Regions from separate parts of the Variovorax sp. UC122_21 genome, predicted to be linked through region 2. Evidence: predicted binding sites of a transcription regulator. Region 2 holds the regulator's gene; the other holds the start of a gene.
What was found. The regulator HrcA, encoded in region 2, represses chaperone genes, less so after heat shock. The targets are predictions, from matches to a motif close to TTAGCACTCNNNNNNNNNGAGTGCTAA.
Positions count from the first base shown of each region.

Region 1 (3,489 bases), 2.5 Mb from region 2:
GGCTTCGGTCGTCAGCAGCAGCGAGGCCACCGAAGCGGCGTTCTGCAGCGCGGTGCGGGTCACCTTGGTCGGGTCCAGGATGCCCAGCTCGAGCATGTCGCCGTACGAGTCGTTGGCGGCATTGAAGCCGTAGTTGCCCTTGCCGGCCAGAACCGCGTTGACCACCACCGAGGCTTCGCCGCCGGCGTTGTTCACGATTTCGCGCAGGGGAGCTTCGATGGCCTTCAGGACCAGCTTCACGCCGGCGTCCTGGTCGGCGTTGTCGCCCTTCACGCGGTCGCCCACGGCTTGCTTGGCGCGCAGCAGGGCCACGCCACCACCGGCAACCACGCCTTCTTCCACTGCAGCGCGGGTGGCGTGCAGGGCGTCTTCGACGCGAGCCTTCTTTTCCTTCATTTCGACTTCGGTGGCGGCGCCGACCTTGATCACGGCAACACCGCCGGCCAGCTTGGCCACGCGCTCTTGCAGCTTTTCACGGTCGTAGTCGCTCGTGGCTTCCTCGATCTGCACGCGCACTTGCTTCACGCGGGCTTCGATGTCGGCAGCAGCGCCGGCGCCGTCGATGATGATGGTGTTTTCCTTGCCCACTTCGATGCGCTTGGCCTGGCCCAGGTCGGCCAGCGTCACCTTCTCGAGGGTCAGGCCGACTTCTTCGGCGATGACCTTGCCGCCCGTCAGGATGGCGATGTCTTCGAGCATGGCCTTGCGGCGGTCGCCGAAGCCAGGCGCCTTGACGGCCACGACCTTCAGGATGCCGCGGATCGTGTTCACGACCAGCGTCGCCAGGGCTTCGCCTTCGACTTCTTCGGCAATGATCAGCAGCGGACGACCGGCCTTGGCGACTTGTTCCAGCGTGGGGAGCAGGTCACGGATGTTGCTGATCTTCTTGTCGAACAGCAGCACGAAGGGGTTGTCGAGCAGCGCCGATTGCTTCTCGGGGTTGTTGATGAAGTAGGGCGACAGGTAGCCGCGGTCGAATTGCATGCCTTCGACGACGTCCAGTTCGCTCTCGAGCGACTTGCCGTCTTCGACGGTGATCACGCCTTCCTTGCCGACCTTGTCCATCGCGTCGGCGATGAGCTTGCCGATGGTTTCGTCGCTGTTGGCCGAGATCGAGCCGACTTGCGCGATTTCCTTCGAGGTGGTGGTGGGCTTCGAAGCCTTCTTCAGCTCTTCGACCAGGGCCGTCACGGCCTTGTCGATGCCGCGCTTCAGGTCCATCGGGTTGATGCCGGCGGCCACGTACTTGAAGCCTTCGCGCACGATGGCTTGTGCCAGCACGGTCGCGGTGGTGGTGCCGTCACCGGCGTTGTCCGAAGTCTTGGAAGCCACTTCCTTCACGAGCTGGGCGCCCATGTTCTGGAGCTTGTCCTTGAGTTCGATTTCCTTCGCGACCGACACACCGTCCTTGGTCACGGTGGGGGCGCCGAACGAACGCTCGAGCACCACGTTGCGGCCCTTGGGGCCCAGGGTGACCTTGACCGCGTTGGCCAGGATGTTCACACCCTCGACCATGCGTGCGCGGGCTTCTCCGCCGAAGACGACGTCTTTTGCTGCCATGTTGTATTACTCCGAATAGGGGATGGGTGGATTACTTCTCGACGACCGCGAACAGGTCGTCTTCCTTCATGACCAGCAGTTCGTCGCCGCCGACCTTGACGGTCTGGCCGCTGTACTTGCCGAACAGGACGCGGTCGCCGACCTTGACGGTCAGTGCGGCCAGTTCGCCCTTGTCGTTGCGCTTGCCCGGGCCCACGGCCAGGACTTCACCCTGATCGGGCTTTTCGGCGGCGGCGTCGGGGATGACGATGCCCGAGGCAGTCTTGGTTTCGCTGTCAACACGCTTGACGATCACGCGATCGGCCAAAGGACGAAGTTTCATTGCATCTCCTGGATAAGAAACTGGGTGGTGGTTTTTGTGGGCGCCCATCCCGCAGGACCGGTTGCCCGTCGACTGGAGGCGAGGCTTGTTAGCACTCAACCACAGCGAGTGCTAATCATAAGGGCAATCGCCGGGGTTTCAAGCGCCGGGGCGGGTTGCGCGGGAAGTCGGTTGCCACGATTCAATATTTCAACGATGATTGAAGTATGGAGGAAGAAGCCGTCATCCGCGCCCTCATGGCCCTCGCACAGAGCGTGCGCCTGCGTGTGTTTCGCGCGCTGGTCGTGGCCGGCCCGCAGGGCATGACGCCTGGCGCGCTGACCGAAGCGCTGGGCGTTCCGGCCACGGGCCTGTCGTTCCATCTCAAGGAGCTGGGCCGCGCGGGCCTGGTGTCGCAGGAGCGGCAGGGGCGCCACCTGATCTACCGCGCCTCGTTCGACCAGATGAACGGGCTGCTGGCCTATCTGAGCGAGAACTGCTGCCAGGGGCAGCCTTGCGCGGTCGATGCGCCAGGCGCGTCCTGCGATTGCTGACGGTCGGCGCCATCCTCATGCTCTCGGCTGGTCTCATCTTTCTCGCGACCCTGGTGCTCGTGATCTGGCAGCCGCGCGGCCTCGGCATCGGATGGAGCGCCGCATTGGGCGCGCTGGTGGCCCTGGCGCTCGGCGTGGTGCATCTGGACGACGTCGTGCGGGTCTGGCAGATCGTCTGGAACGCCACAGCCACCTTCATCGCCGTGATCGTCATCAGCCTGCTGCTCGACGAGGCCGGCTTCTTCGAATGGGCCGCGCTGCACGTCGCGCGCTGGGGTGGCGGCAGCGGCGGCCGGCTGTTCGCCTTCATCGTGCTGCTCGGCGCGGCCGTCTCGGCGCTGTTCGCCAACGATGGCGCCGCGCTGATCCTCACGCCGATCGTGATGGCCATGCTGGTGGCGCTGGGCTTCACGCCGGCCACCACCTTGGCCTTCGTGATGGCGGCGGGCTTCATCGCCGACACCGCGAGCCTGCCGCTGATCGTCTCGAACCTCGTCAACATCGTCTCGGCCGACTTCTTCGGGATCGGCTTCAACGCCTATGCGGCGGTGATGGTGCCGGTCAATCTCGCGGCAGTGGCGGCCAGCCTGCTGGCCTTGCTGCTTTATTTTCCGTCGCGACATTCCCCGCGCGCTACGACGCCAGCCGCTTGAAGCGCCCGGCCGATGCCATTCGCGACCCGGCCACCTTCCGCGCGGGCTGGGTCGTGCTGGCGCTGCTGCTCGTCGGCTTCTTCGGCCTCGAGCCGCTGGGCGTGCCGGTCAGCGCCGTCGCGGCCGTCAGCGCGCTGCTGCTGCTGGCCGTGGCCGCGCGTGGCGAGGTCATCGCCACGCGCAAGGTGCTGCGCGGCGCGCCCTGGCAGATCGTCGTGTTCTCGCTGGGCATGTACCTGGTGGTCTACGGCCTGCGCAATGCCGGCCTGACCGAGCAGATCTCGACGCTGCTCGACGTGTTCGCGCAAGGCGGTATCTGGGGCGCGGCCCTGGGCACGGGCTTCCTGGCGGCCGCGCTGTCTTCCGTCATGAACAACATGCCGATGGTGCTGATCGGCGCGCTCTCCATCGATGCCTCGGG
Region 1 covers NZ_CP172004.1:5,096,128-5,099,616, reverse strand. The annotation lists gene groL (chaperonin GroEL) at 1-1,560, opposite strand, end outside; gene ACHMXE_RS36750 (co-chaperone GroES) at 1,592-1,882, opposite strand; gene ACHMXE_RS36745 (ArsR/SmtB family transcription factor) at 2,089-2,415, shown strand; partial or broken gene ACHMXE_RS36740 (arsenic transporter) at 2,433-3,489, shown strand, end outside.
Region 1: ACHMXE_RS36750 (co-chaperone GroES) is a predicted target of HrcA. The motif match lies at 1,971-1,997, and genes of this name have one in related genera.

Region 2 (3,489 bases):
AGCAGCCGGTCGCCGATGTCGCGCAACTGCGTGGCGGTGGCGGGGCTGCCGTTGATCCAGCCGCGGCTGCGGCCCTGCAGGTCGACGGTGCGGCGCAGCAGCAGGGCATCGCCCGCCTCGAAGCCGCCTTCGTCGAGCCAGGCCGTGAAGGCCGGATCGTGGTCGAACTCCGCGCTCACGTCGAGCCGCTCGGCGCCTTCGCGCACCGCGCCCGCATCGGCGCGATTGCCCAGCGCGAGCTGCAGCGCGTCGATCAGGATCGACTTGCCCGCGCCGGTTTCGCCGGTCAGCACCGTGAAGCCGCCCGACAGGTCGATCTCGAGGGATCGCACGATCACGAAATCGCGCAGTGCGATGCGTCTGAGCGCCATCTCAGGAGCCTCCTTCGTTCCAATGCAGTTTCTTGCGCAGCGTGTCGAAATAGCTCCAGCCGCGCGGATGCAGGAAGCGCACCCTGAAATCGGAGCGGCGCACCACCACGCGGTCGCCGATCGCGAGCGAGGCCAGCGATTGCATGTCGAAATTCGCGCTGGCATCGCGCCCGCCCACGAGCTCGATCACGATCTCGTCGGCATCGGGCAGCAGCACCGGGCGGTTCGACAGCGTGTGCGGCGCGATCGGCACCAGCACCCAGCCCGGCACCGCCGGATGCAGCAGCGGCCCGCCGGCCGACAGCGCGTAGGCCGTCGAGCCCGTGGGCGACGCGATGATCAGGCCGTCGGCGCGCTGGTTGGCCACGAAATGCTTGCCCACCGAGACCCGCAGCTCGACCATGCCCGAGGTCGCGCCGCGGTTGACCACCACGTCGTTCATCGCGAGCGCATCGAACACCACGGCGCCGTCGCGCATCACCTGCGCGTGCATCAGGCTGCGGTGGTCTTCCTCGTATTCGCCGGCCAGCATCGGGATCAGCGTGGCCTGGTAGTTGTCGAGCGGGATGTCGGTGATGAAGCCGAGCCGGCCTCGGTTGATGCCGATCAGCGGGATGCCGAAGGCCGCGAGCTGCCGGCCGATGCCGAGCATGGTGCCGTCGCCGCCGACCACCAGGCCGAGGTCGCACTGCTGGCCGATCTGCTCGACCGTGAGCGCTTCGTAGCGGTCGCCGGTGGGCAGGGCCTGGGCCGGTTCGCCTTCGCGCGGCTGCTCGACGTAGACCTTGCAGCCCTGCGATTCGAGAAAACTCGCGATGCCTTCCATCACGCTGTCGCGCTCGCCGCACCGGGCTCCGGAAGCCTGGTATTTGCCGATCAGCGCGACGTGACGAAAGGGAGAGGTCATGGCTACAAATTACAACACTAAAATCTTGCAATGCTGGACGACCGCGCCAAGTTGCTGCTCAAGACGCTCGTCGAGCGCTACATCGCCGAAGGCCAGCCTGTCGGCTCGCGAACGCTCTCGCGTTCCTCGGGCCTGGACCTCTCGCCCGCGACCATCCGCAACGTGATGTCGGACCTCGAGTCGCTCGGGCTGATCGCCAGTCCGCACACCTCGGCGGGCCGCGTGCCCACGGCGCGCGGCTACAGGCTTTTCGTGGACACCATGCTCACCGCGCAGCGCGAGCACCTGGCCGCGCCGAGCCTCGCGCCCGACCAGCCGCAGCGCGTGATCGCCAATGCGGCGCACCTGCTGTCGAACCTCTCGCAGTTCGTCGGCGTGGTGATGGCGCCGCGGCGCTCGTCGGTGTTCAAGCAGATCGAGTTCCTGCGCCTGTCGGACCGCCGGCTGCTGGTGATCATCGTCTCGCCCGAAGGCGACGTGCAGAACCGCGTGATCTTTCCCGAGGCCGATTACTCGCAGTCGCAGCTGGTCGAGGCCGCGAACTACATCAACGCCCACTACGCGGGCCTGACGATCGAGCAGGTGCGCGACCGGCTGCAGTCCGAGGTCGACACGCTGCGCGGCGAGATCGCGGCGCTGATGCAGGCGGCCGTGAAGGTCAGTTCTGACGTGCTGAGCGAATCGCAGGAAGACGACGTCGTGATCTCGGGCGAGCGCAACCTGCTCGCGGTCAGCGACTTCTCGAGCGACATGGGGCAGCTGCGCCGCGCCTTCGAGCTGTTCGAGCAGAAGGCGCAGCTGATGCGGCTGCTCGACGTGTCGAGCAAGGCCGAGGGCGTGCGCATCTTCATCGGCGGCGAAAGCCAGGTGGTGCCGGTCGAGGAGCTGTCCATCGTCAGCGCCAACTACGAGGTCGACGGCCAGGTCGTTGGCACGCTGGGCGTGATCGGACCGACGCGCATGCCCTACGAGCGCATGATCCAGATCGTCGATATCACGTCCAAGCTGGTCAGCAACGCGCTGAGCCACCGCAAGTAGCGAGGCACCTTTTCGGCGCGAATAGAATCGAGCCCACGTGGGCCGTTAGCTCAGTTGGTTAGAGCAGCGGACTCATAATCCGTTGGTCGCTGGTTCAAGCCCAGCACGGCCTACCACCCGTATTTTTGAGATTTGTTCCGACGGATCGGGAAGTCTCAAAAATGCATGCTATGATAGCAAGCTGTGCGGCTGTAGCTCAGTTGGATAGAGTACTTGGCTACGAACCAAGGGGTCGTGGGTTCAATTCCTGCCAGCCGCACCACTCTTCAAGGGTCAACTCGGAAACGAGTTGACCCTTTTCTTTTGGGTACGAGGCTCGTCCGCGCGGCGGACGCCACGCTTGTCTTTCGATCTCCGGAGGCGTCGCTTGAACAAGGCATTCACCAAGGAAACCGATTCCGACGCGGACGACGATGGCGCCGACGGCGCCATGCCGCCGCTGCCCGCGGGCGGCAAGAACTACATCACCCCCGCCGGCTATGCGCGGCTGCGCACCGAGCTGCTGCAGCTGATGGACGAGGAGCGGCCCAAGGTGGTCGAGGCCGTGCACTGGGCCGCCAAGAACGGCGACCGCTCGGAGAACGGCGACTACCTCTACGGCAAGAAGCGGCTGCGCGAGATCGACCGCCGCATCCGCTTCCTCACCAAGCGGCTCGAGATCGCCGAGGTGACCGATCCCTCGGTGCACCACGGCAGCGACCAGGTCTTCTTCGGCGCCACGGTGCGCTACGCGGACGAGAACGGCGACGAGCGCAGCGTGACGATCCTCGGCATCGACGAGGCCGACAGCGCGCAGTCGCAGGTCAGCTGGATCTCGCCGATCGCGCGGGCGCTGCTGAAGGCGCGGGAGGGCGATGTGGTCAAGCTCGTCACGCCGGGTGGCACGCACGAGGTCGAGTTGCTGTCGGTCGTCTATCCGGCGCCAGGGCCGGCCGCCGTGTAATCAGGCTGCCGGAACGGTGCGCGCCGCGGACAGCACCGAGGTGGTCCGGCGCACCGAGCGCAGCACCGCATCGAGGTGCGAGCGGTCGCGCACCGCGATCACGAAGCGCAGGTCGGTCGAATCCTGCGGCGTTTCGTCGGCCATCTCGACGTGGGTGATGTCGGCCTCGGCATCGGCCAGCGTGGCGGCCACGCGCGCCAGCACGCCCTTGTCGTTGCGCACGGTGATGA
Region 2 covers NZ_CP172004.1:990,680-994,168, forward strand. The annotation lists partial or broken gene recN (DNA repair protein RecN) at 1-371, opposite strand, end outside; gene ACHMXE_RS16965 (NAD kinase) at 373-1,278, opposite strand; gene hrcA (heat-inducible transcriptional repressor HrcA) at 1,309-2,316, shown strand; tRNA gene ACHMXE_RS16975 (tRNA-Ile) at 2,356-2,432, shown strand; tRNA gene ACHMXE_RS16980 (tRNA-Arg) at 2,502-2,578, shown strand; gene greB (transcription elongation factor GreB) at 2,684-3,259, shown strand; gene ACHMXE_RS16990 (bifunctional (p)ppGpp synthetase/guanosine-3',5'-bis(diphosphate) 3'-pyrophosphohydrolase) at 3,260-3,489, opposite strand, start outside.